Regions from separate parts of the Streptomyces sp. WG7 genome, predicted to be linked through region 1. Evidence: riboswitches for the same ligand, from Rfam matches in the RefSeq annotation. Region 1 holds a riboswitch; each other region holds the start of a gene.
What was found. A riboswitch is a leader RNA that binds a small molecule or an ion and turns the genes downstream of it on or off. The one in region 1 is predicted to bind cyclic di-AMP.

Region 1 (7,322 bases):
CGGAGAAGGCCAGGGACTCCGCGAGCCGCTCCGCGGAGATGTTGGAGGCGGCGATGTGCCGGACCTTGCCCGCCCTCACCAGCTCGTCGAGCGCGCCGATGATCTCCTCCACCGGCACCTCGGGCTTGTCGAAGTGGGTGTAGTAGAGGTCGATGTGGTCGGTGCGCAGGCGGCGCAGCGAGGCGTCGGCGGCGGCCTTGATGTTCGCGGCGGTCAGTCCCGGGTACTCGGGGTGCTGGCTGACCTTGGTGGCGAGGACGACGTCGCCGCGGTTGCCGCGGGAGGCGAGCCACTCGCCGATGAGGGTCTCGGACTCTCCGCCGGTGTTGCCGTCGACCCACGCCGAGTAGGAGTCGGCGGTGTCGAGGAAGTTGCCGCCGGCCGCGGTGTAGGCGTCGAGGACGGCGAAGGAGCGGTCCCGGTCGGCGGTCCAGCCGAAGACGTTGCCGCCGAGGGCGAGGGGGAAGACCTCCAGGTCGGAGGAGCCGAGCTTGCGCAGAGAAGTCATGTCCTGCGTCAACGAACACACCGGACGATGTGATTCCGGCCGTGGCGCAAAGAACCCGCAAACCGGCAGCCCTGACGTCGGGGGGTTGCCGTCAGGACCGCCGGGGATCAGCGGGGAGCGGATGGGTCAGCGTGGGTACTCAGGGGTTGAGGCCCTTGTTCTGCAGCCACGCCATCGGGTCGATACCGCCGCCGTCGGCCGTGTGGACCTCCATGTGGAGGTGGGCGCCGGTGACGTTGCCGGTGGCGCCGACGCGGCCGATGATGTCGCCGGTGGCGACCTTCTGGCCGACGCTGACGCTGATGGAGGACTGGTGGGCGTACCAGATCTCGGTTCCGTCATCGAGGGTCAGCACGGTCTTGTAGCCGTACGACCCGTCGTATCCGGCCGACGTGATGGTGCCGCTGTGGACCGCCTTGAGCAGCGTGCCCGTGGGGGCGGCGAAGTCCAGGCCGGTGTGGTAGCCGGAGGACCAGTAGGCGCCGGCCTGACCGAAGCTCGAGGAGATCGTGTAGGACGAGGTCGGCAGGGTGTACTGCTTGGCCAGCTTCGCGAGCCGTTCGGCCTCGGCCTTCTTCTCGGCCGCCTCCTGCGCCTTCTTCTTGGCGGCGGCGGCCTTGGCCTGGGCCTCCTTCTCCGCCTCGGCGGCGGCTTCCGCGGCCTTCTTCTCGGCTGCGGCGACGGCTTCGGCGGCGGCCTTGCTCTCCACCTGGGCCTGCTGCTGCTCGGCCTGCGCCATGATCCGGGCCCGCAGCGTCTCACCGGCGCCGGCGGTGTCCTCGGTGCCGGTGGCGGTGGCGGCCGCCACGCCGATGCCGCTGAGCGGGGTGGCGGAACCCTCGGGCTCCGGCTCCTCGTCGTCGGAGATGAGCGAGCCGACGTTCGGCAGGTCCGGCATGGAGATCGACACCGGCGGCTTGCCGGTCTGCGCGCTGGCCATGCCACCCGCGCCGACGGCCGCTATGACACCGACGCCGAGGACGGTGGAGCTGCGGGCGAGTCCGCCGCGCTGCTTGGCGACGCGGTGCCGGCCGCGTACCGGTCGGATGGATTCCGCGGTGGGATTCCATTCCTCCCAGGGGCCCTCTTCGGTGCGGTAGCCGTCGTAGCCGAAGGTGTCCGCGTCGTGCTGGTTCGGCACGAACGGGGCCTCGGGGGCAGGCCGGTTGGACGCCACGTGGGCGTGCTCCTTTCCTTCCTTCTCGCCTACCGGGTTAGCTGACGGGTTCGGAGCAGGAAGGTCTCCTACGCGCGTATATCCGCCGTGTCTCCACGGCGCCTTACGCCCGATTCACCCCAATGTGGTGGTTCCCCGGTTCCCTTGCGGGATTCGGCGCGTGCGCACGGAGCCGCCTTCTGTGACGGCTGGGACGACCGCGCTGCGTTATCGAACGTTAATAGACGCGAGGCTCGGATTCCAAGCCGTTCCTCTAGATCATTAACGAATCCGGCCGGGACGTACGCCTCATGGGCGGTCAAAGCGGGGCGAGTTGACCCCGTCTCAGTATTCCCCCTCGCGTCACAACTTTCTGATGGTGTGTCAGTTGTTATGCGGAGGGCGGTCGGTCCGTCACGTGCCGTGACATCGGTCAGGGCCGTCGTACGGCGAGCAGTGCCATGTCGTCGGCCATGCCGCCCCCGGAGTGCCGGCGCACGTCGTCGGCGAGGGTGCCGAGCAGTTCCGACGGATGCCGGAAGACGCGGCCGGCCAGCCGCGCCTGCGGGTCGTAGAACTCGCCCTGGGCGTCCCGGGCTTCCGAGACTCCGTCGGTGTACAGCAGCAGTGTGGCCCCACCGGGGAAGTCGGCCTCCTCCGCACGGTCGGGCCACACGCCGAGCTCTCCCATGCCGAGCGGCAGCGCCGATTCCCGGGCGGGCAGTGGGCGCAGGGTGCCGTCGGCGTACAGCAGCAGGGGCGGCGGGTGGCCGCGGTTGACGATGCGGACGACCCCGTCGCCGTGCGGGAGTTCGGCGAGCACGGCGGTGGTGAAGCCCTCGAAGGCGTCCAGTCCGTCCCGGCGGGAGCCCTCGCGGGCCAGCGCCCGCTCCAGCCGCTGCGCCACCGCCTCCAGCGTCGCCTCCTGTTCGGCGGCCTCCCGGAAGGCGCCGATCACGACGGCGACGGCGCCCACGGCGCCCATGCCCTTGCCGCGCACGTCCCCGACGATGAGCCGGATGCCGCGCGCGCTGTCCTGTACGGCGTAGAGGTCGCCGCCGATGAAGGCGTCGGCCTGCGCGGCCTCGTAGCAGGCGGCGATCTCGAAGCCGCCGATCCGCTCGGCGGGCTCGGGCAGCACGGCGCGCTGGGCGGCCTCGGCGATCTCGCGCACGGAGACGAGGCGCTCGCCGGTGCGGCGGACGAAGCCGTTCACGAGGACGGCGAGCACGGCGACCGTCGCGATGGTGATCAGTTCGGTGAGGGAGTCGACGTAGTGGATGACGCCCTTGCTCAGTTGCAGCCCGACGACGGCGGCGACGACGGCGGCACCGGTGAGCGCCGTGCCGCGCCGCGAGTAGATCGGGGCGGCGACCAGGGGCGCGGCCGTGTAGAGGGGGCCTGCGGTGAAGTACCTCGGGGTGAAGAGGTCGTACAGGATGGCGACGACGATCAGCAGTACGGGCAGCAGGCGTACGAAGGCCCGCCCGTACGAGGTCCGCCACGCCCGCGGCCGGCCCGGGTCCGGCCGGGGTGGCTCCGGGCCGTCACCGACGCCGGGGTCGGGCACGGGGTCGCCGGGGAGTCGGCCGCCGGCTCTGGCGTACGTCCCTTCGTCGTCCACGTCACCTGGCCGCACCACTGGTCTCCCGCCACCCCGCACGTCTGCGCCGCTTGCCGTCCCTCCGTCCAGGTTTCCCGGAGCGGGGGTGGGGGGCGAGCCGTGCGGGCCGACCGGGTGACTGGTGACTGGTGACTGGTGACTGGGCGATGCGCCGGGGGGGCAGAACGCACCGAAGGCCGGAATCCCTGAGGATTCCGGCCTTCGGTCTTCAGTAGCGGGGACAGGATTTGAACCTGCGACCTCTGGGTTATGAGCCCAGCGAGCTACCGAGCTGCTCCACCCCGCGCCGTTGTGTCTCTACTGTACGTCATCCCGGGGGCGGAATGCACATCCGTACCTCCGCACCCCTTCCAGCGGCGCTCCGCTACCCCTCCAGATGGCGGTTCGGCGCCTTCGCCCGCTGCTCGTACTCCGGCAGTACGACGACGGCGGCGCCCCCGGCCGCGAGCACTCCGCTGCCGTCGGCCCCCGGTACGAAGGTGTCGGGTTCCCGCCAGGCCGTGACCACGCGGGGCACCCCGGCGTCGAGGATGAGCCGGGCGCAGGGCGCGGGCCGGGAGGCGCGGCGGGCGCACGGTTCCAGGCTGCTGTACACGGTGGCGGTCGCGAGCCGCGGGTCGGCGGGGTCGGCCTTCGCGAGCGCGGCCTCCTCGGCGTGCACGACGGGATCGCCGCCCTCCCGCGAGTGCCCGCGCGCCAGCTCCGTCCCGTCGGCGGCGACCACGACCACCCCGACGCTGAACGCCGTCCCCGACGGCGGGCACAGCTCGGCCAGCTCGCAGGCGAGCGCCAGCCAGTGCCGGTCGGAGGCGGTCACGCGGTCGCCGGTGCCGGGCGCGGTGGGCAGGTACCGCGTCAGCACCACGTCCTCGATGCGCCGCGTCTCCACCAGCCTGAGCCGCCCGCCCTGGTAGGCGCCGGGCCCGAACAGGCGGGGGGCGTCCGGGTTCCCGACGATCAGCGGGGCGAGGGCGAGCTGCAGTTCGTCGGCGAGTTCCTGCTGGAGCAACTGGCTGTGGACCTTCCCGCCGCCCTCGACCATGAGCCGCCGCACACCCCGCCGGTCGTGCAGGTACTCCAGCGCCGCCCGCCAGCCGAGCTCGGGCCCGAGCGGCACGACGTCGGCGGCGAGCCCCGCCGCGCGGGCCCGCCGGGCGCCGTCGTCCGTGGTCAGGAGCACCTTCTCCCCGCCGGTGTGCCAGAACGACGCCGCCGGGTCCAGGTCCCCGGTGGCGCTGACCGTCACCTTGAGCGGGTACTCCGCCCTCCCCGCCGCGACCCGGGCGGCCCGCCGCTCGGCCGAGTTGACCAGCAGCCGCGGATTGTCCGCCCGGATCGTGCCGGCCCCGACGAGGACCGCGTCGACGGACGCCCGCACCTCGTCGACCCGGTCGAAGTCGGCCGGGGAGGAGAGCAGGAGCCGGTCGGGGCCGGTGTCGTCCAGGTAGCCGTCGAGGGAGACGGCGGCGGAGAGGAGGACGTAGGGGAAGGGCATCAGGCGCTCCGGGTGCGGTCGGGATCGTTCTCCGGCGGGCTGGGGTGTGGGATCTCCGGCTTGCTGGACGGGCCCATCTCCACATCCGTGAAGCGCAGCAGCAGGCTCTTGACCGCTCACTCCGCCGCGAAGCCGTAGAGGTGGTCGGCTGTCGGCAGGCGGCTGTCGCGGTGGACGTAGTCGGCGTCCTCGAAGTGACGCTTCGCCGCCTTGGCGAACTGATCCTCTTGTAACGTCTCCGGCACATTCGGATCTTATCCATGGACAGCCCCTGACTTCCCGAATCGGCTGTCACTGAACTCGGCTCGTGCTGCGGTTCGTTCGCTGCCGTGTCGGGTCGACTCCTCATGCGCGTGGGATCGGGGCAGGACCGTACTCACAGCTCAGGGACAGGGACTTCCTTGTCCCCGTACCGTAGATCCGCTGCGCGCCGGTCACCGGAGCGGGCTGATTGCCCGCCCGGCGTCCCCTTTCCCTCAAAGGAACGAGAAGCGCCGCAGGCCTGGCCGGTGGCCGGATTCCGTCTGAGTACGAGTGCTCAGACGGAATGGTGGCCGATACGGATGATGCGACTGTGACAGGCAGCTACCGTCCGTATCGATCACCGCAGTGCGGTCATACGTTCCGACCTGCGTGGCGGCGTAGGACAGGGGAGGGGCCACGCATGGCGTGGGACGAATGGGAGCAGCTCAAGGCCGCGGCAGCGGAGCGGCAGGGTACGCACATGCAGCTGAACCAGTTACCGGCAGAGCGTTCTGGCGGCAAGGCCGACCTCATCTCCAACAGGTCGGCCTGGACACAGGCCGGTACGGACATCGGCTCGCTGCGTGAAAACATCAGCAAGGCGACGGCGAAGCTCAAGGACGGCCAGACGGGTCTCGGCAGCGACACCGGCTGCCTGACCGCTGCGGCCCAGAAAGATGTCCACGAGTCCTGGACGACCTACGTGGAACGCGTCAGCGGACACTGCGGAAAGCTCTCCGGCCTCCTGGTGAAGGCGGGCACCGACCACGTGGCGACGGACGAGTCGATCGAAGCCGAAATCGTTGAACTGGAGCTGTCCTACGCGGATACGCCGGCTGTCGGCGGTCAGGGCCAGCGGCGGTAACGGCACATCATGGATCTCGCGACGCTCAAGGCTCTCAAGCCCACCGAGTACTCCGAAGCGGCCGGCGGTTACCGCAGCACCTCTGACATGGCCAGCGCGGCCAAGGACGCCATCGACAACCGGATCCAGGTGGCGATGAGGACCCAGCTAGAGGGCGAGGCAGCCACCGCGGCAGGCAAGCAGCTGGGGGAACTGAGCCAGAACTTCCACTACATCCAGGTGCAGTGCGGCCTCGTGAGCACCGCGCTCGACGCGTTCTCGTACGAGACGGAAGCGGCCAAACGGAAGCTCGACGCGGCCCTCGACGGCGCCAAGGCGGCCGGACTCACCGTGAACGCCGACGGCTCGGTCTCCTACCCGCCGGGAGGCGACAAAGGCGGGGACGGCAAAACCCCGGCGGGCGGCACGGTGAGCGGCCTGACGGACGGCACAGCCTCCGCCGTCGGCCGACAGGCGGCCAACTTGGACCCGAACCCCAATCACCGCCTCGCTCAGGACTGTGCCGACCTCATCGCCACCGCCCTCAAGGAGGCGACGGAAGCCGACGAGAAATGGGCACCGAAACTGCGGGCGCTGAAGGCGGACGACGACCTCACCGTCTCCGGCGCGGACTGGATCGACGTGAAGGAAGACACCGCTGGTGTCCTCAAGGGAGCAGGCGACTACCTGGACTCGTTCAGGGAGCCACCCAAGCAGGGGACGCCCGAGGAGAATGCCAAGTGGTGGCACGGCCTTACCGAAGAGCAGCAAGCTGCCTACATCTCTGTGCATCCCGACTCAATCGGCTGGATGGATGGGCTTCCTGCCACTGTGCGCGACGAGGCGAATCGGACCGTACTTGCCGAGGCTCGTGGTGTCGCGCAGACCGACCTGGATTCCTGGATGGCGAAGGAACCCAAACCGGCCTACGTCGAGCGCGAGATCATCAACGCCCAGACCGGTGAGCGATGGACGGCAAAGGTTCCCACCGAGGAATGGCGTGAGTGGGAGAAGAAGCGCAAGGAACTGCAGGACCCCCTCGACGGCATGGATGCGATCCAGAGCCGTTTCGACACCTACGTGGACGAGAGCACCCGCCCCTATCTGCTGGGCTTCGACGACAAGAACAACGGCCGCGTCATCGTCTCCGTCGGCAACCCCGACACCGCGGACAACGTCGTGACGTACGTTCCCGGGACTGGCTCCAAGCTGAGCAGCATCGACGGCGACATCAACCGCGCAGAAGTGCTCCAGGACCGAGCGAGCTCGACCGATCTCGCCCACAGCACAGCATCCATCATGTGGCTCGGTTACGACGCGCCGCAGGGCCTCCTCAGTGATGCGACCGACTCCAAGTACGCCGACAACGCCCGCGAACCGTTGAGTAACTTCCTGACCGGCATCGACACCGTTCACAACGGCAGCGTGAACTCAACTGTTCTTGGCCACAGT
Region 2 (7,322 bases), on a different contig from region 1:
GTCAGCCCTCGCTGCCGATGCTGCTCTCCCTCGCCCGCATCTACGGTACGACCGTGTCGGAGCTGCTCGGTGAGACGGCGGTGGACCGGGACGCCGTCGTGCGCGCGGACGCCATGGAACCGACGTTCGCGGGCGGATGGACGTACTGGCAGGCCGGCGGGGCCGGCCGCGGTATGCAGGCCCTGCGCGTCCATGTGCCGCACGGCTCGCAGGGCGACATCGTGCGGGTGCACCCCGGCGAGGAGTGGCTCCACGTCCTGCGGGGCCGGCTGCGACTGCGCCTCGGGGACACCGTGCACCGGCTCGCTCCGGGCGACAGCGCGCACTTCGACTCGCTGACCCCGCACCGGATCGCCGCCCAGGACGCCGACGGGGTCGAACTGCTCTTCGTCCACACCCTGCTGCAGAGCCCGACGGCGGCGCTGTGCCTGGGACCGGCCACCACCGCGATCCACCCGACCCTAGGAGAGATGCCATGAATCTGCAGGAGAAGTTCCCGCGCGCCCTGTGGGTGCGGCTCTTCATCTACCTCATCGTGGGCCACGTCTTCGCGGCCTTCATCTACCTGCTCTTCGAGGTCGGCGCCAAGTAGCGGGTGAGTGGATGCCTCAGTCCAGCATCCGCTCGCGCAGCCGCTCCCGGGTCTCCGGGGTGATCCGCAGGCCCTTCTCCAGGTACGCGTCGACGCCGCCCCAGGTCTCCTCGACGGTCTCGAAGGCCGCCGCAAGGTATTCGACCCGCGCGTCGAACAGGGGGCTGAGCAGCTCCATGACCTCGGGGGAGTAGGCCGAGGCGGCGGAGCTGCTGCGGCGTACCTTGTAGCGGCGGTGCGCGGCGTTGGACTTCAGGTAGTCGTCGACGACGGCCTCGCGCTCGACGCCCAGGGCGAGCAGGGTGACGGCGATCGACAGGCCCGCGCGGTCCTTGCCGGCCGCGCAGTGCATCAGGGCGGGGACGCTGTCCTCGGCGAGCGCGTGCAGCACCCGGGAGTGCTCCGCCGTGCGCTCCTTGATGATCATGCGGTAGGAGTCGATCATCCGGTTGGCGCCCTTGCCGTCCGCCAGGATCTCGCGCAGCTGGTCGAGGTCCCCGTCGCGGACCATCTTCCAGAACTCGGCGCCGTCGGCCGGATCGCTCAGCGGCAGGTTCACATTGCGCACGCCCGGAAGCTCGACGTCCGGGCCTTCGAGTTTCTGGTCGGCCGCGTTGCGGAAGTCGAAGATGGTGTGCAGGCCCAGCGAGGCGAGGAACGCGGCGTCCTCACCGGTGGCGTGCGCCAGGTGACCGCTGCGGAACAGCACCCCCTGCCGCACTCGCCGCCCGTCCACGGTCGGCAGTCCGCCCACGTCACGGAAGTTGCGCACACCGGCCAGCTCGGGTTCGGTCGACGGGACCTGCTGCGTCACGGGGACTCCTCCCACTCCGCCCCGTCGACGCCGCTCGCCGACGGGCACCACTCGACGATACGGCACGGTCCTGGAGCCTCGGCGTTTCAGCCGTCCGACTACGCCATTCCTAAGCCTTCTGTCCGAATTGGCGCTTTCATTCCAACTAGCGCTGAAATGAAAGAGGGTGGCGAGGCGCCGCGTGAGCAGCGTCATATCCGTGACCGTGCGTTGCTCGTCATGCTCACGTAATCAGGCCGGTTTTCAAGGCGGTTTACGTGAGACGGCGCTCCGCGAATCGACGGAGGGTGACCGGTGATTCCCGTAAAGGATCAATCGGAACACCTGTCAATGGAACCCCTCGCTTGTCCCTGCGCGTCCTGGTCCCTTACGTTCACCACCGATCCGGACGGACGCCTAATCCTGCCGCCGACCGGAACCCGCACCCACCCACCACCCGTACACGGCAGGAGCGGGGGACCCACAGGTACGACTGCCTGTTCCGGTTCCCGGAACGGCTTGGGGTAAAGCCGCGTCTCGGCGCGGCCGGGCATCTCCAGCCCGCACCCGACAGCTCACCTCGCAGGCGCCGGAGAGGAATTCGTCATGCCCGCGAAGGGTAAGCACCGCCGTACCAGGACCATGCGCCTGACCCGCACCATCGCCGTCGCCGGAACCGGGGGCGCCGCGCTCGCGCTCCCGCTGATGGGCGCCGCCGCTGCCCACGCCGCTCCCGCGCAGTCCGTTTCCGGGCAGGCCGTGCAGTCCGTCCCGACGACGGCGAAGAAGGCCGCCGGAGGCAGCGCCGAGAAGAACGCGGACGCGCGGACGTACACGGTGAAGAGCGGTGACTACCTCTCGAGGATCGCCGACGAGCAGGACGTCGACGGCGGCTGGAAGAAGCTGTACTCGGACAACCGCGAGGCCGTCGGTTCGGACCCCTCGCTGATCCACCCCGGCCTGAAGCTCTCGATCAGCGGGCAGGCCGCCAAGGCGTCGGCCCCGTCGTCCTCCGCCGAGTCGGAGAAGCCGGCGGCCGAGAAGCCCGCCGCGCCGCAGAAGTCGTCGGCAGGGAAGTCCGAGTCGTCCGAGAAGTCGTCGGACGCCGCGCAGACCTCGTCCTCGGACTCCTCGGACACGAGCGGCCAGTCCGCCGGCGCCACCAGCGGCTTCACCTCGCCCGTCCCCGGCGGCAGCGTCGGCACCCCGTACCACCAGACCGGCAGCATGTGGTCCAGCGGCTACCACACCGGCACGGACTTCGTCGTCCCGACCGGCACCTCGCTCAAGGCCGTCGGCGCGGGCACCGTCGTCTCCGCCGGCTGGGGCGGAGCGTACGGCAACCAGGTCGTCATCCAGCTCGCCGACGGCCACTACGCCCAGTACGCCCACCTGTCCTCGCTCTCCGTCTCCGCCGGGCAGTCCGTGACGGCGGGTCAGCAGGTCGGTCTCTCGGGTGCCACCGGCAACGTGACCGGCCCGCACCTGCACTTCGAGATCCGCACCACGCCGGACTACGGCTCGGACGTGGACCCGATCGCCTACCTGCGCTCGCACGGCGTCTCCCTCTGACGACGGTTTCGGGCACAGCCCCCGCGCGACCGAAGGCCGGACCCCGATCCCCGGGTCCGGCCTTCGGTGTATTCCTGAATTGGTGAACACTTTAGGAGTGGTCTTTCTCACCGCCCGTCAACCCTTTCTACGGTCGCGTAGGTCACATTCCGAGGTGAATCATGGGCCGACGTGGCAGACGATTCGAAGAGTGACAGCAGAGAAGTGATCGGGTCGTACGTGGCGGTGGGGGACAGCTTCACCGAGGGCGTCGGCGACCCCGGACCCGACGGGGCGTTCGTCGGCTGGGCCGACCGGTTCGCCGTACTGCTCGCCGACCGACGCCCCGAGGGCGACTTCAGGTACACCAACCTCGCCGTGCGCGGCAGGCTGCTCGACCAGATCGTGGCGGAACAGGTCCCGCGCGTCGCCGAACTCGCGCCGGACCTGGTCTCCTTCGCGGCGGGCGGCAACGACATCATCCGGCCCGGCACCGACCCCGACGAGGTGGCGGAGCGGTTCGAGCGGGCGGTGGCCGCGCTGACCGCCGTGGCCGGCACCGTCCTCGTGACGACCGGCTTCGACACCCGTGGGGTGCCCGTCCTCAAGCATCTGCGCGGCAAGATCGCCACGTACAACGGACACGTCCGTGCCGTAGCCGACCGCTACGGCTGTCCCGTCCTCGACCTGTGGTCGCTGCGGAGCGTCCAGGACCGCAGGGCGTGGGACGCCGACCGGCTGCACCTGTCACCCGAGGGGCACACGCGCGTGGCGCTGCGCGCGGGGCAGGCCCTCGGCCTGCGGGTGCCGGCAGACCCGGAGCAGCCCTGGCCGCAGCTGCCGCCCCGCGGCACCCTCCACGTACGACGGGACGACGTGCACTGGGCACGCGAGTACCTGGTGCCGTGGATCGGACGCCGGCTGCGCGGGGAGTCGTCGGGGGACCACGTGACGGCCAAGGGGACGCTGTCGCCGGACGACATCAAGATGCGGATCTCGGCGGTTGCCTGACAGCGGGGCGTGGGCGGGCGGGCGGTCCGGACCAGCGGCGCGGTGTCGTCGACGCCGCGCGGTCCGGACCCGGTTCCCGGGTGAGCGCCCGGTCCGTCCACTCCCGCGCCCGGGCCCGTGACACCGCGCCCCCCGTACGACGTCGGCTACGCGGCCGGTCCGTCGAGCTACGCCTCCGGTCCGTCGAGCTGCGCGGCCGGTCCGTCGAGCTACGCCTCCGGTCCGTCGAGCTGCGCGGCCGGTCCGTCGAGCTGCGCGGTCAGACGCAGGGCGGCGCCGTCGGGCTCCGCGCAGGAGAACTCTCCGGCGGCCACGCCCGCGGCGACGACCTCGGCGATCGCAGCCTTCCACTGGCGGTCCGGTTCCCGCGGACCTCTCGGAGTGCGGGCTCGCGCAGCGTCACCGCCCAGCCCTCGATCCCCGGCCACCACCCCTTGGCCTGCCCGGTCGCGGCATACCACCGCACGCCCGCGCCCAGCCGGAGAGCAGCGCCGTCGTACGGCGGCCGATCCGCCCGGACCCGCGGTGACGGCCGCTTCCGGTCCCGGTGGCTCAGTCCGCCGGCGCGGCGGTCGCGGCCGCGGGGCCGGCGTCGGGCAGGTCGCAGGAGTCCTTGAAGCCCTGGCTGGTGAGGTCGAGCGCCGCGTTGATACGGGAACGCAGGTTCTCGACCGCGACCATGGCCGTCAGCTCCACGAACGCGGGCTCGCCCAGCCGGATCCGCAGCCGCTCGGCGAGGTCGTCGCCGACGGTGGGCGGCGTCGCCGTCACCGCCTCGGCGTACTCCATGACGTCCCGCTCCAGTGGCGTGTAGGCGTCGCTCTCCCGCCACACCGGCACGTCGTGGAGCTTGCGCCGGTCCATGCCGCGCTCGGCGTTCTCCCAGTAGCCGAAGTCCATGCACCAGGAGCAGCCGATCGAGGCCGCCGAGGCCATCACGGCGAGCGCCTTCAGATCGGAGTCCAGCCTGTTCCACTTGGCCACGGACTGCTCGAACCGCAGGTCGCCCCAGAGCACGCGCGGGTTGTGGGCGAGCGCCTTGCCGGGGTCGAGAACCTTTCCGTAGGTGCGCCGGGAGTACCACTCCATGACGCGGAGGAGGAGCGTCCGGGGCGGGGTGAGGGATACGCGGGCCATGAGGGCCACCTTCCTGTCCGTCGGTCGTGCCGTTGCCTTCCGGGCGCTCCTGCGGGGGCGCCCTCACCGGTACGACGGTCGGCGGGAACTCGGATGTGACATCGGGCGTTCGAGTGACGTCGGACGAGGCGACAATGAGAGCCTGACCTACTCCACCTGGAGGTACCGTGGCCGGTTTCCGTTCCCCGAGCCCCGGGCTCCGCGTGCCGCGGCCCGCGGCCTTCGGCGCGGACCCCAGCGGTGAGCGCATGGCGCGTATCCGCAGATCGCCGCACTTCGCTGACGGCGTCTTCCAGAACCCCGGGGGCACCGCCCGGACCCGGCCCTCCGGATCGGCCCGCGAGTTCGCCAAGATCTACTTCGACAGGCAGGCGCGGCTCCGCCGTGCGCCGCGCGGCACGGTCCCGGTGCACGCCACCACGCTCGCCGACCTCGCCCGGCCGCCCGCCACCGGACTGCGGCTGACCTGGATGGGGCACTCCAGTGTGCTCGCCGAGATCGACGGACAGCGGGTGCTCTTCGACCCGGTGTGGGGCGAGCGCTGCTCCCCGTTCCCCTTCGCCGGCCCCAAGCGGCTGCATCCGGTCCCGGTGCCCCTGGCCGCGCTGGGCCCGGTCGACGTCGTCGTCATCTCCCACGACCACTACGACCACCTGGACATGCCCACGATCTCGGCGCTGGCCGGCACGGACACCCTGTTCGCGGTGCCCCTCGGCGTCGGCGCCCACCTCGAACACTGGGGCGTCTCCGCCGACCGGCTGCGCGAGCTGGACTGGCACGAGTCGACGCGCGTCGGCGGCCTCACCCTGACCGCCACCCCGGCCCGGCACTTCTGCGGGCGCGGCCTGCGCAACACCCAGCACACCCTCTGGGCGTCCTGGGTCGTGGCCGGTGCGGAACACCGCGTCTTCCACAGCGGGGACACGGGCTACTTCGAGGGATTCCGGGACATCGGCGCCGCCCACGGCCCGTTCGACGCCACGATGATCCAGCTCGGGGCGTACGCCGAGTTCTGGCCGGACATCCACATGACTCCCGAGGAAGGCGTACGCGCCCACCTCGACCTGCAGGGAGGCAGGCCGGGCGGCGCCCTGCTGCCGATCCACTGGGGGACGTTCAACCTGGCTCCGCACGCGTGGGCGGAGCCGGGGGAGTGGACGAAGGACGCGGCCGAGGAAGTCGGGCAGGCGGTGGCGTTCCCGCGGCCGGGTGAACCGTTCGAGCCTGCGGGGAAGCTGCCGGTCGAGGCGTGGTGGCGGGCGGTGTCGGGTCCGATCGCGCACCCCTGGCGGCGTCCCCGGATCGCTGAGGGTACGGCCGGGACGAGCAGGGGTGATCTCGACCTCGCGGGGGAGCGGTGAGCGCTTCAGGCCCTTGCCGTCCCAAGAAGGCCCGGTTCATGTTGCAGTCCGGACACGCGCACCACGGGATCCGGTCCGTGCTGAGACTTTGATCGGTACTTGGCCACGTTGGTTTCCGTTTGGCCAGTAACTGTGACCGAGGATTTGGTCCGCGGACGAGAGCCACTGCCTCCGCCCATCACCCCGGCGAACCATGCCGGCCACAGCAGTGGCTACAGCGGGTTGCCGATGCAATCCGCGCAGCTCGGGTCAACGGCTGGACACCCCGGAAACCCGGACACCCCTTCGTGCTCGACCAGTCGCCGGGGCTCACCCCTGCCGGCAGACCGGCGAGTCCGTGTGCCGCGTCTTGAAGTCTGCCGAATCTCACGCCGGACCTGCCGTCGGTTCGAGCGCCTTGCCCAGGAGACTCACCAGCTTGAGCAGGTCGTCGGCGTCCAGTCGGGCGAACGGGCTCAGGGCCAGTGTTGCCTCGATCAGCGCAGACCGTACCCGTCGGCCGTCCTCCGTCAGCGCTGCGACGCGTGAACGGCGGTCGGCGGGGTCGGCGGAACGTTCGACGAGTCCCCGGCCGGTGAGCTGATTCATGACGAAGCTGAGGTTGGGCGCGTTGCAGTACAGCCGGCCGGCCAGTTCCTTCATCGAGGGCGGCGCCTCGGCCGGGTCGATCGCCCAGAGTGCCTGAGCGGTTGCCTGCGTCAGACCGTGTTCGGCCAGGACGGTCTCGATCCGGGCGCTGGTCCGCATGAAGATCTCATGGTTCGCCACCACCGCTGCCTCAAGGGTGCTTCGCGTCATGGCCTCATCCTAGCCTTTTTACTTCGAGTCTCGAAGTGTTATGTTTCTTCGAGACTCGAAGTAATCGGTCCTCGTTCCC
Region 3 (7,322 bases), on a different contig from region 1:
ACGTCCACGACCGTCTCGTCGGCGCCGGACATCATCGCGCCGAACCGGCAGGAGACCGCCACCAGCGATCCCGTCTTGCCGCCCAGCACGTCGAGGTAGTGGTCGACGGGGTCCCGGCCGTCCTGCGGCCCCGCCGTCTCCAGGATCTGTCCGGTGACGAGCCGCTCGAACGCCAGGGCCTGCACGCGGACCGCCTCGGGCCCGAGGTCGGCGAGGATCTGGGAGGCGCGGGCGAACAGGAAGTCGCCGGTGAGGACCGCGACCGAGTTGCCCCAGCGGGTGTTGGCGCTGGCCACGCCACGCCGCACGGCGGCCTCGTCCATCACGTCGTCGTGGTAGAGGGTGGCGAGGTGGGTCAGCTCCACGACGACGGCCGAGGGCACGATCCCGGGGGCATAGGGGTCGCCGAACTGGGACGAGAGCATCACCAGCAGTGGCCGGAATCGTTTGCCGCCGGCCCGCACCAGATGCTGGGCGGCCTCCGTGATGAACGGAACCTCGCTCTTGGTTGCCTCAAGCAACCCTTCCTCGACAGCAACCAATCCGGCCTGGACATCGGCTTCCAGAGCCTGGTCCCGCACGCTCAGCCCGAACGGCCCGACGACGGTCACGAGGGGTCTCCTGTCTGCTGGTGTCTACTGGCGATTACCTGGTTTGTCGATAGGTCGCTGCCACCACTCGAGCCAGCGTATCCGGTCACCTTTCGATCACCGCGAGCGCCCACCGTTACAGGCCGGTCGGTATCGGATCATGAACAGTATGTTTTTGATCAGGCGATATGAGCAGATATTGATCGACATCGCCGGGGCCAGAACCCGCCACTGATGATCACATCACCCCTCCCAACGGCTCGCACTCCGAATACGTCACCCACTCGGCTCACCCTGCCCCACCCCGAACGGATGCCCCCAGGGCGCGCGGAAACACCGCTCAGGGCGGGGTCACACACGGGGTGCGCACGACAGCAGGCCCGCCCGGCCGTCGACCAGCACCCGAACCCCTCCCACCCATGGGCAATTGACCCACAGTTGGCCTCAATGCCCGATTTGCCACACTTGTCGATGCGGGTGAGTTGACTCACTCCTCCGCACCTCCGGGCAACCCTGCCGCCGACTGTGCCCTCCCTTTGCCCCGCAAGGCATTTGGCCCTTGGCAGCCGCAAAGGATCAAGTACCTCAAACCCCTCAGATCAAGGTCAACAGGCGCGTTGGGTGATTCCTGCACTTGTTTCGGACATGTGCTCTCGCATACGTTCCCGGCCTGTCGGGCGGACGCCGAATCCTGCCACCGCCCGGACGCACAGTCATCCGCCAACAAACTCGCAGGCAGGAGCGGGGGACCCAGGTAAGTCGCCGCACCGGTCACCACCGGAGCGGCTCGGGGTGAAGCCGTGTCCGTCAGGACCCGGCCGGGCACCTCCCCGCCCGAACCCGACAGCTCACCTCGCAGGCGTAAGGAGAGGGACTCACACATGTCTGCCAACGGTCAGAACCGTCACGCCCGGACCAGCCGCCTCGCCCGCAAGCTCGCCGTGGCCGGCACCGGCGCCGCCGTGCTCGCCCTGCCGCTCCTCGGCGCCACCGGCGCGTCCGCGGCCACCCCGGCCACCACCACGGCCGCCGCGGCCGCCACCACCGCGGCGACGACCTACCCGGACAACCTCGACGGCTGGATCCGGGAGTCGCTCGACATCATGGCCCAGCACGGCATCCCCGGGACGTACGAGGGCATCCACCGCAACATCATGCGGGAGTCGTCCGGCAACCCGTACGCCATCAACAACTGGGACATCAACGCCATCAACGGCACCCCGTCCAAGGGGCTGCTCCAGGTGATCGCCCCGACCTTCGAGGCGTACCACGTGCCCGGCACCTCCTGGGACCCGTACGACCCGGTCGCCAACATCACCGCGGCCTGCAACTACGCGGCCGACCGATACGGCTCGATGGACAACGTCTTCGGCGCGTACTGAGACGCACTGCCACAGAGGCACTGCCACAGAGGCACTGAAGCACTGGCGCCTGAGGAACTGAAGCACTGACGCCTGAGGCACTGAGGCACTGACAAAGAGGCTCCGGCCGAGGAGGCTCCTCGGCCGAGGGGGCTCCGCTCAGGAGGCCCCGAAGACCCGCTCGAGGACGACGGCCACGCCGTCGTCCTCGTTCGTCGTGGTGACCTCGTCGGCCACCGCCTTGAGTTCGGGGTGGGCGTCGGCCATGGCGACACCGTGTGCCGCCCAGTCGAACATGGGGATGTCGTTGGGCATGTCCCCGAAGGCGATCGTCCGCCGTCGGCTCACCCCCAGGCGCTCGGCGGCCAGCGCCAGGCCGGTCGCCTTGGTGATGCCGCACGGCTGGAGCTCGACCGTCCCCGGCCCCGACATGGTGACCGTGGCGAGGGAGCCCACCACCGCGCGCGCCGTCGCCGCCAACTCGTCGTCGGACAGGTCGGGGTGGCGCAGCAGCACCTTGCTGATCGGCGTGGACCACAGTTCGTCGCGCCGCTCGACCCGCACCGCGGGCAGCGTGGGGTGGGGCATCAGGTACCCGGGCTCGATGAGCGTGAGGCCGTCGACGCCGTCCTGGTCGACCGCGGCGTACACCTGCCCCACCTCGGCCTCGATCTTGCCGAGTGCGGTCTCGGCCAGTTCCCGGTCCAGGGTGACCGACCACAGCATCCGGTTCGCGCCGGCGTCGTACACCTGGGCACCCTGTCCGCACACCGCGAGTCCCGTGCAGCCGAGGCGGTCGAGCAGGGACCGCACCCGGGGCGCCGGCCGCCCCGTCACCACCAGGTGCCGCGCACCGGCCCCTGCCGCCCGCGCCAGCGCGGCCAGCGACCGGTCGGAGACGGTGTCGTCGCCGCGGAGCAGCGTGCCGTCGAGGTCGGTGGCGACGAGTGAATATGCGGTGCGGTCCATGATCAGAGAATACGGACACCGCACCTGTCCGACTCACCCGCGATCGCATCCGAACGAGGACGCGCGAGTACGGCACGAGTGCGCACGAGTACGGCACACGGGCGCACGAGGACGCACGAACCTGTCCGAAACCTGGCACATCATCGGCTAAAGCCGGTTAAAGGCCTGTGCACCGGTTGGCAACAACATGGTCCGCTACCTACCGGCCGGGAGCCCCCGGAGGTACCTTCCTGTTGTCCAGGGGGAACTTGATCGGGGGGTCGGGTTGAACAGCGGACGTGTGCGTGTGCTCAGGCCGGAGGAGCTGGGCGAGGGGGAACGGGAACACTGGCGGGAGCTGCGCGCCAAGTCGACGGCACCACGCAATCCGTTCATGGAACCGGAGTTCACCGACGTCGTGGGCCGGGTACGGCCGCGGGCGCGGGTGGCGGTGGTGTACGACGGCGGGGAGGCGTCCGGTTTCCTGCCGCACGAGCGCGGGCAGCTGGGCCAGGGCCGGGCGATCGGACTCGGGGTGTCGGACTGCCAGGGTGCGGTGCTGCGCCAGGACCTCGCCCTGAACACCCGCGAACTGCTGCGGGCCTGCTCCCTGTCGAGCTTCGCCTTCGACAACCTGGAGGCGGACCAGGAGCTGTTCGTGCCGTACGCCGCCGAGGAGCTCACCACCTACGTCATCGACGTCGAGCGGGGGTACGAGGCGTACGAGGGCGTACTGCGCGACCGGTCACCGAAGTTCCTCAAGACCACCCTCGCCAAGGAGCGCCGGCTCGGCCGCCAGGTCGGTGACGTGCGCTTCGTGTTCGACGAGCGTGACCCGGCCGCGTTGCGCACGCTCATGGAGTGGAAGTCGGCGCAGTACCGCAGGACGGGGCGCCGCGACCGGTTCGCACAGGAGTGGATCAGCCGGCTCGTGGCACGGCTGGCCGAGACCCGGGCACCGGAGTGCACCGGCACGCTGTCCGTGCTCTACGCCGACCGCCGGCCGGTCGCCGCCCACTTCGGACTGCGCTCGGCGACGGTGCTGGCCTGCTGGTTCCCGGCGTACGACCCGGACTTCGCGAAGTACTCGCCGGGGCTGATCCTGCATCTGCGGATGGCCGAGGCGGCCGCCGCCGAGGGCATCGGCATGCTCGACATGGGGCGGGGCCCGGCGGAGTACAAGGACTCGCTGAAGACCGGTGAACTGCCCGTGTACGAGGGAGCGGCGACGCGTCCGGGGGCGGGCGCCGCGCTGCACTGGCTCGGCCGCGAGCCGGCCCGCCGCGCGCACGGCTTCGTGCGCGACCGGCCCCGGCTGGCGTCGCTGGCGGTGCGGACGTTGAGGGGCGCGGCCCGGCTTCGCCGGTCATGACGGAGGGCATCTACGAGGGGGTGGGCGCATGGCCGGTGTGCGGCGTGCGCGGCATGAGACACGGCGGGAGATAGAGGGGTTCCTCGGCATCGGGCCGGTGCAGGTCGCCGAGCTGGACATCGGAGCCGACGACCCCGAGGCAGGGGAGGGCGCCGAGGGGGCAGCTCGTGCCGACGGGGCTCCCGGCGTCCGGAGGGCTCGTGCCGAGGGAGCCGACGGCATTGAGGCAGCCGCTCGTACCGAGAGAGCTCCTGGCGTCCAGTCGGCTGCCGGCTCCGTGGCGACGGAGCTGAGACCGGGGCCGGGCAGCGCGCCGGTGACGTCCGGCGCGGTGTTCGCCCTGGTCAGGAGGGCGGGGCGGCCCGTCGGTACGGTGCTCGGGCAGGTACCCGAGGGCGCGGATCCCGCGGAGGTGCTGGCCGGGCTCGCCCGGCAGCTCCCCCGGGAGGCGCCGCCCGAGCCGTTGCCCCGGCCGCCGTCCGCCTGCGTCGTGGTCGCCACCCGGGAACGCGCGGACCAGCTCGCCCGCGCGCTGGACTCGCTGCTCGCGCAGGACCACCCGGACTTCGAGATCATCGTCGTCGACAACGCGCCCGTGACCGGCGAGACCCGGGAACTGGTCGAGCGGAAGTACGGCGAGCGGGTGCGGTACGTGTGCGAACCGGTCCCCGGACTCGCGATCGCGCACAACCGGGGTCTCGCGGCCGTACGGAGCGAGGTGATCGCGTTCACCGACGACGACGTGGTCGCCGACCCGCGCTGGCTCACCGAACTGACCGCTCCGTTCGCCGCCGACCCGCGCCTGGGCTGCACCACGGGGCTGATCCTGCCCGCGCGGCTGCGCACCCCCGCCCAGGTGCTGCTGGAGAGCCACGGCGGTTTCGCGAAGGGCTTCACCCCGCGCACGTACGACCCGGCTGACCCGCCCGCCGACGAGCCGCTCTTCCCGTTCACCGCGGGCCGGTTCGGCTCGGGCGCCAACATGGCCTTCCGTACGGCGGTGCTGCGGGCGGTCGGCGGCTTCGACCCGGCGACCGGCGCGGGCACGCGCGCACGGGGAGGCGACGACCTCTACGGATTCGTCCGCGTCCTCGCCGAGGGGCAGCGGCTGCGTTACACCCCGAGCGCACTGGTCTGGCACCACCACCGGGAGACCTGGCGGGACCTGGAGACCCAGGCGTACGGCTACGGCGCGGGCCTCACCGCGTACCTCACGGCGATCCTGGTGAACCGTCCGTCGCTGCTGCCTGCCTTCCTCGCCCGGGTGCCGGGCGGGCTGGCGCACGCGCGGGGGCTGACCGCCGTACGCGCCACCGCCGTACGCGCCACCGCCGACGGCGACGCCACCGACGGCACGGGACCGGCGGCGGGCGTGCCGGGCGGGCACGACTCCCGTACGCATCCCTGGCCGCGGCGCCTGTCCCGGTTGCAGCGCCGGGGCATGCTCTACGGCCCCGTCGGCTATCTGCGGGCCCGCCGCGCCCTGCGCACGGTCGCACTGGAGGCGCGATGAGCGAGGCGGAGGCTCCGGGAGCGACCGGGGCACGGGAGGAGGCCCCGGCTGTGGGCGGGCACATACCCGTCTTCCTCTACCACGCCGTGATGGACGATCCGCCCTCGTGGATCGCCGAGTTCACCGTCAGCCCGAGGCAGTTCGCCGCCCACCTGGACGCGATCGTCGACAGTGGCATGACGCCGGTCACGATCAGCGCGCTCGCCGGCCATCTCGCAGGTCGGGCGCCCCTGCCGCACCGGCCCGTGCTGCTCACCTTCGACGACGGCTTCGCCGACCTGCCCGGTCCCACGGCCGAGGCGCTGGCCGAGCGCGCGCTGCCCGCCACCGCCTACCTCACCACCGGGGCCATCGCCCCGGGCGGGCGCAGTCTGCTGCCGCCCGCCCCGATGATGACCCTGGACGCGGTAGCGGTGCTGGAACGTTCCGGCATGGAGATCGGCAGCCACACCGTCACCCACGCCCAGCTCGACACCCTGTCCGCCAAGGACCTGGCGTACGAACTGCGCACGTCCAAGGCGATGCTGGAGGACACCCTCGGACACCCGGTCCGTCACCTCGCCTACCCGCACGGCTACAACAGCGCGAAGGTGCGGTCGTTGTCGGCCCGCGCCGGGTACGAGACGGCGACCGCCGTGCGGCACGCGCTCAGCTCGGACCGCGACGAGCGGTACCGCATCGCCCGGCTCATCGTGCGGCGCGGCCACACGGTCGCCGACGTCGAGGCGTGGCTGGCGGGAGGGGGCGCCCGGATCGCCCCCTACCGCGACGGGCCGAAGACGGTCGCGTGGCGGTGGTACCGGCGGGGGCGTGCCATGGTCCGGGGCCCCGAGTTCGCCGGGTAGTCAGTGGGTAGTCGGTGGTCGGCAGGGCGCTCCCGTCACTCGAGTGGCTGGTTGAGGTGGGGGTCACCGGCCACCTTGCGCAGGCTGGCCCACGCCCGGTCCCCCGCCACGGCCAGGTTGCAGTGCGGTCCCGGGTCCCGGTAGTTCCACTGGAGGGCGGCCTTGACGCCCTCCAGCTCCTTCAGCACCCCGGGCACCTGCGCGTACCAGTCCGCCTGCCGGTCCGGCCGCTTCGGATCGGATGCACTGCCGAACTCCGAGAGCATCAGGGGCTTGTCGTCGGAGATGTTGGCGCGGATCCAGTCGTGGGTGGCGTGCTGTGTCTGGGCGAAGCTGAGCCAGTCCGTCTTGTGGCAGAGGTAGTAGTTGTACTGGTTGTAGCCGATCCAGTCGACGTACTCGTCCCCCGGGTACATCTTCCCGAACAGGTCCGCGTGGTCCAGGTAGCCGGTGATGATCCAGGTCCACACGACGTTGTCGACGCCCAGCTCCCGGAACCGGTCGTGGATGTGCCGGTAGGCCCGTACGTAGTCGGCCGGGGTGCCGTTGTCCGGCGTACGGGTGTCCATCTCCAGGTCGAAGGAGAGGAACACCTTCTTCCCCGTGCGCTCCCCGTACTCCTTGATGCGCTGTGCCTGGACGTCGATCACGGAGTCGTCCAGGTCGCCGGCGGCTATCTGCTTCCAGGTGGGC
Region 4 (7,322 bases), on a different contig from region 1:
GCGAGCAGTCCGGCCCAGGGGCCGGACGACGGCCGTGCCGTTTCGACGCAGTTGTTCGCCCCGGTGCTGTAGCTGCTGCGCAGCCACCGCACGCCGGGCAGATCGGTACTGGACGGGATGTTCGGGGGGAGTTCGGACACGGAGTCTGTCATGGTGCCTCCTTACGCGCCTGCCGCTGTCGCGGCGATGAAGTCCAACGAGTCCTCGGGCGAAAGGGCATGGATCAGAAGGGTGTTGAAGGCCTCGGTGTAGGCCTCTAGGTCTTCTTTCCGTTCGAGGTGCAGGCTACTCGTCAAGTGGTCGAGAACAACCACGTCCAGATCAGAAGTGCTCGAAAAGGAGAAGATTACGAAAGGCCCGGTGACACCGATGTGCGCCCCGGCGGCGAAGGGCAGGACCTGGAGCCGGACATGGGGAAGGCGCGCGGCATCGACCAGCCGCGCCAGCTGACGGGACATCACTCCGGGCCCGCCCACCTCCCGGCGCAGCACCGACTCGTCCAGGACCGCGCTCAGCTCCAGTGGCGGCTGCGCCCGCAGGACGTCCTGCCGGGCCAGTCGCACCTCCACCAGGGTGTCCAGCCGCTCCTCCGGGAGCCCGTCCACCGCGGCACGCGTCACCGCGCGGGCGTACTCCGGCGTCTGCAGCAGACCGGGGACCACGGTGGTCTCCAGTGTGCGCATCGCGCTCGCCTGGGACTCCAGGCTGATGAAGTCGCGGTAGGTCGGCGGCAGCACCCCTCGGTAGGCGTGCCACCAGTGGTTCCGGCCGCCCGCGTCGTCGGAGCCCGCCAGCATCACCAGCAGCTCCCGCAGCTGCTCGTCGTCCACGCCGTAGGCGTCCAGCAGTAACCGCACGTCGGCCGGTTTCGCCCCGCTCGTCCCGGTCTCGATCCGGCTGACCTTCGACTGGTGCCAGCCCACCAGCCGGGCCGCCTCGCCGCTGGTGATACCCGCCGACGTGCGCTGGGCGCGCAGTTCCGCGCCCAGCTTCCGGCGGCGCACCACGGGGCCGTGCTGCATGGGCCACTCCTCTACTCCTTATGAGCCGCCCAAATACGCTCTGCCGTCGCAGAGTTCACCGCATCGAGCGACAGATATATGCAGATCTTGGTGGATCGCCGCCCTTACCGGGCCTGGTGGTGGCAGTCTGACGGCGAAGCACCAGTCCGGGACCGTACTCGAACCATCCGCTCCGTGTCCGGCTGCGGTCCCGTGGGAAAGGGACGACGTCGCCATGGCAGACCATCTGGAAGCATCCGTCACTCTGCCGAGCGATCCCGCCTCGGTGGCCGCCGCGCGTACCTATGTGGTCGGCACGCTGGTGGAGTGGGGCCTGCCGGCGGACACCGAGGTGTCCGAAACCGTCCGGCTCATCGTCTCCGAGCTGACCACCAACGCGGTCCAGCACACGCTCGGACAGTCACCCACCTTCACGGTGGACCTCGTGCTCGACCGCGACGAACGACTGCGTATCGGCGTCACCGACAGCCATCCGGGGTTTCCCAAGCGTCTGCCCGCCGCCGTCCAGCAGGACAACGGCCGCGGCATGGTGATCATCCGCTGGCTGACGGCGGAGTGCGGCGGCAAGCTGAGGGTGCGGCGCACGCGCGAGGGCGGCAAGACCGTCTTCATCGAACTGCCCTGGACGCCGCCGAGCAGTCCGGTGCCGCCCGAGCCGGCCACGGCCGTGGGGCGGGTCGCGGGACGGCAGGAGCCCGAACGGTGAGGCGCCGGCGGCACTCGCCGCGAGTCTGTTCCGTGTGAGGCGTCGAGGGCAGTGTCGAGGGCAGTACCGAACCGCCGCACGTGCGCGTGTGGGAGCGCGGGGCGTGCGGGGCGCGGGGCCGTCCCCGACCGGCACATCGACGGGGCGGCCGACGTCGCCAGGGCCGCCGGACCGGCGGCCTCGGCGCGTCGGGTGCGGGCAGGGCCGGTACGGGTACCGGCACAGCGCGTCGAAGCGGGGACCCGCCGAGGCCGTGGGCGGGCCGTGCCAGGAGACCCCGCCCTTCCGGGCGAGGAGCGGACGTCAATTGACCCGGCCGTACCAGACGCTGCCGGTCCAGATCTTCTGCAGACGGACCACGTCCCCGGTCTTCGGGGCGTGCCAGATCCTGCCCTTCCCGGCGTAGATGCCGACGTGGTAGACGCTGCTGCCCGAGTGGAAGAAGACGAGGTCGCCGACCTTGCGGTTCTTGGCGGAAATATGACGGGTCTTGTTGTACTGCTGAGCCGCGGTGCGCGGCAGCTTCTTACCGGCCTTCTTGAACGAATACAGGGTCAGCCCGGAGCAGTCGAACCTGCGTGGTCCGACGGCGCCCCACTTGTACGGTGAACCCTTCTTGGAGGCCGCGATCTTGAGGGCCTTCGCCGCATAGGTCGCCGCGGCCGCCTCGGAGGCGGCACCGGGGACCACGACGGATCCGCCGATCGCGGCGAGGGTGAGGGCCGAGGCCGTACCGGCACGGGCCATCAGCGACGGGACACGATTGAGCGCAGACATGCGCAACCCTTCGTCAGCCGCCTGTGAAGGATGACCTGTCGGATTCGGGCTGGCGAAGTTGCCCGGCCGCACGAGTGCGGCTTCACCCCAAGGGCTGCTCGGCCCGGCTTCTCTCTCGGAGATGACCGTTCCGGCGACCCGTCGTGCTCGGGTCCTCCACTCCTGCCGATCCACTCCTGTCGACCGGTCGTCCGGGCGGCGGCAGGACTCGGCGTCCGCCCGGACCGCCCCGCCGCTGCGGCGAGGGCTTGTCGTCAGTCACGGATCTTGTCTCGCCCAGTGGGAGAATCCCAACGGAACGTGCCCTTTGTGTTGTTACACGCCACTCGCCCGTTCGGGTGGACACCTCCGCGTTCGAGTCACAGCCGGGGGTGGTGACGAGCCCGGGACCAGCGGCGGAGCGGCTCGTTCCGCCGCGTGAGCAGCAGCGGTCGCGCAACTTCGGCCGGTCGGAAATCGAGGGTGTTCCTACGCCGAAAGGGGGTACGCCGTTTGGTCCGTTTCGGCCACCGGCGCGTCAACTGCCGGAACACGGCGGAAGGCTGACGCGCGCCGCCCGCCGTTCACCGTCCCGCACGCGCGGCGCCCGGACCAGGGTGCCGGCGTGCACTCCGGCCCTGACGCACCGGTGCGCACGGCGGCCGGGCCGGGGCCCCGCACCGTGGCGGGGTCCGCGGCCCGGCCGCGCACGGCCGGGGATCAGGCGGCCGGGGCCGGGGCCCGGTCGGGCGCCGGTGAGGCGCCGGGTGCGCGCTGTCGCAGTGCGCCGCCGAGCAGGACCGCGCCCAGGCCCAGCAGGGACCACCACGTGAGCGTGAGCGCGGGGCCGGTGGCCGCGGCGCCCTCGAAGAAGGACACCGAGCGCAGGAGCGAGCCGCCCGCGCCCGGCGGCAGCCACTGGCCGATCGCGCCGGCCGGCCGGGGCAGCATCTCCGGCGCCGAGGACGCGCCGGAGAAGGGGTTGCCCAGCAGCATGATCACGGCCGCGCCCAGCCCGACACCCGCGCGCCCGAGCAGCGCCCCGAGCCCGGCGACGCCCGCGCCCGCGGCCAGGGCCGACAGCCCGAACACGCCGGCCACGGCCCACCAGTCACCGGTGACCACCCCGAGCCAGCTGTGCGCGACCACCGCCGCGACCGCGCCTGTCGACGCGGCGGCGCCGGTCACCGCGACGGCCGCTCGCACGCCGCGCAACCCCAGCAGGGTCACCACGGCGCCGGTCGCGATCCCGGCCAGTGCGAGCGGCAGCACGCTCGCGCCCAGGGCCGCGCCGCGCGGATCCGCCTCGGGGGCGGGCACCACATCGACCACCTGGACCGGCGTCCCCGTGGCGGAGGCCTGCCCGGTCACCGCCTGCTGCAGCAGCTGGGCCACGGAGGGGCTCGCCGCGGACGCCGTGAGCAGCTTCGCGCCCCGGTCGCCGGCGACCACCGCGCCGTACACGGTCCGGTCCTCGACGGCGTCGCGGGCCGCGGCCTCGTCGGCGTAGCGGTGGATCTCGAAGGCGCCCTCGCGCTGGGTGAGCCGCTGCTCCACCTGCGTGATCGCGGCGGGCGGTCCCGCCACGCCGAGCGGCAGATCGCGGGCGGACGTACGGGCGGCCGGCCAGGCGAAGGCGCACAGTGCCAGTGCCGCCAGTACGGGAAGCAGGACGACGACGGCGGCCACACGGCGGCCGTGAGGAGCGGAGGGGCCGGACATGGGTGACTCCTCTGAGAGAAGGATCGTTCGTTTTAGTCCTGCCTCCACGGTGCGGCGGTCTCGGGCGCCTTGTCAAGAAGGAATGTTCGTTTTAGATTGGGGCCATGGCCCGCGTATCCCAGGAACACCTCGACGCCCGCCGCCGGCAGATCCTCGACGGCGCCGCGCTGTGCTTCGCCCGCAACGGCTTCCACGCCACGTCGATGCAGGACGTGCTGAAAGAGGTCGACCTCTCCGCGGGGGCCGTCTACCGCTACTTCAGCGGCAAGGAGGAGCTGATCGAGGCCATCGTCACCGAGGTGCTGGGCGCCATCCGCGACGTGTACGAACGTGCCGCGCAGGAGAACCCGCCGCCCATGCCCGACGAACTAGTCGCCCGCACCCTGGCGCACATGGCGCGGGAGCGGCCGGCGGTGACGGACAGCGGCGAGTGGCTGTTCCCGCGGCTGATGATCCAGGCCTGGTCCGAGACGCTGCGCAACGACGCGCTGTCCGCCCTCCTGGGTGAGGGGTTCGCCAAGGCGACGGCCGCCTGGGCGAAGGTCGTCATCCGCTACCAGGAAACCGGCATGATGCGCGACGACGTCGACCCGGACGCCGTGGCCCGGACACTGATGGCCACGGTGCAGGGCTTCGGGGCCCAGTACGCCCTGTTCGGCAGCTTCTCGCCGGAGGCTCTTCAGGCGGGCGTGCGAGGGCTGCTGAGTATGCGTCAGGTATCCGACGGCCCCGGTGATCAGTCGGACGAATCCGGCTGACGTGAGCGGCCGTGACGCCGCTCGCCGGGCCCGCCGCGCCGGTGACGGCCGTGGCGCGCGACGCGTCGCGGCTGCGGAGGCTGCTGGACGAGGCATCGGCCTCGCGGGGCTGAGGAGCCGTCGGCCGAACGCGTTCCTCCGCTCGTCGGACCGGCGAGGAAGCGCCGTGACGACAGCGGGCACGAGGAGGGGCGGCCCACCCCGGCCGCCCCTGTATCGTGCCCTGCCCTGCCCTGCCCTGCCCTGCCCTGCCCTGCCCTGCTCAGCCCTGCCGCGCCGCCGGCCAGGCGTCCTCCGCCGCGTAGTCGAAGAGGTCGCCGTACGCCCGGAACATCTTCGGGTACGCCTCCCGCCAGTCCCGTCCGGCCAGCCGCTCCTCGATGAAGGCGACCGTGTCCGGCAGGGTCTCGGCGTACCGGACCACCGGCCGGTAGCCCAACTCCCGCTCGGCCGCGGACATGTCGCACACGACCGGCGAGGGAACGGACCACGGCGTGTCTCCCACACCGTCCGCGGGCGGCGGCCCGTCCACCAGTACGTCCTCCGTCTCGACGCCCATCACCGCGTCGATCGCCGCCGCGATCTCCGCCACCGTCGGCGCATCCGGGTCGACGGCGTTCAGGACGCGCGTACCCGGCCGCGGGGCGGCCAGCCGGACCAGCTCCGCGATGGTGTGCGCGCTCGCCGGGTGGAAGCGGCTCGCACCGCCGTAGGCGAGGACGCGCCGACGCCTGCCGTCGAGGTTGCGCTTGACGAAGTACAGCTCGCGCGGCGTCCTGCAGTACGGCCCGTGGACCGCGCCCGCGCGCAGCAGAGTGACGGGCAACCGGTCGCCGGCCGCGAGGAGCTCCCGCTCCAGCGCCACCTTGCGGGTGGGGTACGAGGTGTCACCCGGCCGGACGGTGCGCTGCTCCTCGGTGAGCGGCACCGGGTACTCGGGGAAGCCGCCGGGTTCGGCCTGGGTGTCGAAGTTGCGGCCCTTGTCGTCCTCGTAGACCGACACACTGGAGATCACCACGGCCGAGCCGACCCGCCCGGCGAGCGAGACCAGTTGCCGCGCGTGCCCGACTCCAAAGGCCACCATGTCCACCAGGACGTCACAGCCGTCACCGACCGCCGCCGACAGGGCGGCGTCGTCCTCCCGGTCGGCCCGGACCACCCGCACGTCCCCGGGCCAGTCCTCGTCCCGCTCGCCGCCGCGCGAGACGGCCGTCACCTCCCAGCCGTCCCGGGCCAGTGCCCCCACGGCCACTCGTCCGATCTGCCCCGACGCTCCGACCACCACAGCACGTGTCATGAGGCGACCGTAGGCGCGGGCCCGGCCGCCCGGCCACGTTGTTCTGCCGACGGCAGACGACGTGCTGCCGACGGCAGACGACGTGCTGCCGACGGTGGACGACGTGCTGCCGACGGCGGCCACGCGCTGCCGACGGCGGACGACGGTTTCAACCGGGGGCGACGGTGCACGACCGCCGCCGGACGGCGGGCAACGGGTTTCTAGCGGGGCGGCAGCCGGGGGAACCTCGGCCGCTTCGCCGCCTTCGCGGCCTCCTCGGCCTTCACCTCGGCCGCGTACCGGTCGACGTACTCCTGTCCGGACAGGGTCAGGACGGCGTACATGATCTCGTCGGTGACGGCGCGGAGCACGGCCTTCTCCCTCTCCAGGCCGGCGTAGCGGGAGAAGTCCAGGGGCTCGCCGAAGCGGATCACCACGGGATGCAGCTTCGGGATCTTCCGCCCCGGCGGCTGCGCCTCGAAGGTGCCGATCATCGCGCAGGGCACGACCGGCACCCCGGCCCTGAGCGCCATCACCGCGACGCCGACCTTGCCCTTGTACAGCCGGCCGTCGTGCGAGCGCGTCCCCTCCGGATAGATGCCGAGCAACTCGTCCTTGCCCAGTACGCCGAGCCCCTCGCGGATCGCGGCCTGCCCCGCCTCCTTGCCCGAGCGGTCGACGGGGATCTGCCCGGCGCTGCGGAAGAAGAACGCGGTCAGCCGGCCCTTGAGGCCGGGGCCGGTGAAGTACTCGGCCTTGGCGAGGAAGGTGATGCGGCGCCTGAGCACCGCGGGCATCAGGAAGTGGTCCGCGAACGAGAGGTGGTTGCCCGCGACGATGGCCGCCCCCGACGCCGGCACATGGTCCAGACCCTCGATCCGGGGGCGGAAGACGACGCGCAACAGCGGGCCCAGCAGTACGTACTTGAGGACGTAGTAGAACACGGCGTCGCTCCTCACCCCGGCGGGACGGCTCGTTCGCCGTTGTTCTCACTGGTCAACCGGCGTCCGCCGGGGTGCCAGTGTAGGTGCGGGACGGGCCCGCCCGGAACCGGACGTACCCGGCCCGCCGGCCGTGCCGCC

Region 2: linked by a shared signal. The riboswitch ahead of ACP4J0_RS09845 (M23 family metallopeptidase) and the one ahead of ACP4J0_RS31025 (M23 family metallopeptidase) in region 1 are both predicted to bind cyclic di-AMP.
Region 3: linked by a shared signal. The riboswitch ahead of ACP4J0_RS18905 (transglycosylase SLT domain-containing protein) and the one ahead of ACP4J0_RS31025 (M23 family metallopeptidase) in region 1 are both predicted to bind cyclic di-AMP.
Region 4: linked by a shared signal. The riboswitch ahead of ACP4J0_RS11185 (C40 family peptidase) and the one ahead of ACP4J0_RS31025 (M23 family metallopeptidase) in region 1 are both predicted to bind cyclic di-AMP.

What each region holds. Positions count from the first base shown of each region.
Region 1 is NZ_JBNGGE010000044.1:42,911-50,232, reverse strand. Features, by position in the region: gene ACP4J0_RS31030 (aldo/keto reductase) at 1-508, opposite strand, end outside; gene ACP4J0_RS31025 (M23 family metallopeptidase) at 648-1,685, opposite strand; cyclic di-AMP (ydaO/yuaA leader) riboswitch at 1,697-1,854, opposite strand; gene ACP4J0_RS31020 (PP2C family protein-serine/threonine phosphatase) at 2,098-3,288, opposite strand; tRNA gene ACP4J0_RS31015 (tRNA-Met) at 3,501-3,574, opposite strand; gene ACP4J0_RS31010 (dihydrofolate reductase family protein) at 3,653-4,783, opposite strand; gene ACP4J0_RS31005 (hypothetical protein) at 4,900-5,028, opposite strand; gene ACP4J0_RS31000 (hypothetical protein) at 5,448-5,891, shown strand; gene ACP4J0_RS30995 (alpha/beta hydrolase) at 5,901-7,322, shown strand, end outside.
Region 2 is NZ_JBNGGE010000006.1:265,606-272,927, reverse strand. Features, by position in the region: gene ACP4J0_RS09860 (helix-turn-helix domain-containing protein) at 1-479, shown strand, start outside; gene ACP4J0_RS09855 (DUF6126 family protein) at 476-592, shown strand; gene ACP4J0_RS09850 (tyrosine-protein phosphatase) at 609-1,406, opposite strand; cyclic di-AMP (ydaO/yuaA leader) riboswitch at 1,830-1,987, shown strand; gene ACP4J0_RS09845 (M23 family metallopeptidase) at 1,992-2,957, shown strand; gene ACP4J0_RS09840 (SGNH/GDSL hydrolase family protein) at 3,162-3,947, shown strand; partial or broken gene ACP4J0_RS09835 (TetR family transcriptional regulator C-terminal domain-containing protein) at 3,994-4,457, opposite strand; gene ACP4J0_RS09830 (carboxymuconolactone decarboxylase family protein) at 4,500-5,084, opposite strand; gene ACP4J0_RS09825 (MBL fold metallo-hydrolase) at 5,252-6,445, shown strand; gene ACP4J0_RS09820 (MarR family winged helix-turn-helix transcriptional regulator) at 6,812-7,243, opposite strand.
Region 3 is NZ_JBNGGE010000017.1:23,498-30,819, forward strand. Features, by position in the region: gene ACP4J0_RS18900 (polyprenyl synthetase family protein) at 1-611, opposite strand, end outside; cyclic di-AMP (ydaO/yuaA leader) riboswitch at 1,299-1,466, shown strand; gene ACP4J0_RS18905 (transglycosylase SLT domain-containing protein) at 1,472-1,972, shown strand; gene ACP4J0_RS18910 (HAD family hydrolase) at 2,111-2,920, opposite strand; gene ACP4J0_RS18915 (GNAT family N-acetyltransferase) at 3,201-4,271, shown strand; gene ACP4J0_RS18920 (glycosyltransferase) at 4,300-5,784, shown strand; gene ACP4J0_RS18925 (polysaccharide deacetylase family protein) at 5,874-6,629, shown strand; gene ACP4J0_RS18930 (glycosyl hydrolase) at 6,665-7,322, opposite strand, start outside.
Region 4 is NZ_JBNGGE010000008.1:10,013-17,334, reverse strand. Features, by position in the region: gene ACP4J0_RS11200 (DUF397 domain-containing protein) at 1-152, opposite strand, end outside; gene ACP4J0_RS11195 (helix-turn-helix domain-containing protein) at 162-1,022, opposite strand; gene ACP4J0_RS11190 (ATP-binding protein) at 1,237-1,728, shown strand; gene ACP4J0_RS11185 (C40 family peptidase) at 2,032-2,505, opposite strand; cyclic di-AMP (ydaO/yuaA leader) riboswitch at 2,509-2,651, opposite strand; gene ACP4J0_RS11180 (ABC transporter permease) at 3,205-4,206, opposite strand; gene ACP4J0_RS11175 (TetR/AcrR family transcriptional regulator) at 4,311-4,964, shown strand; gene ACP4J0_RS11170 (NAD-dependent epimerase/dehydratase family protein) at 5,227-6,261, opposite strand; gene ACP4J0_RS11165 (lysophospholipid acyltransferase family protein) at 6,462-7,184, opposite strand.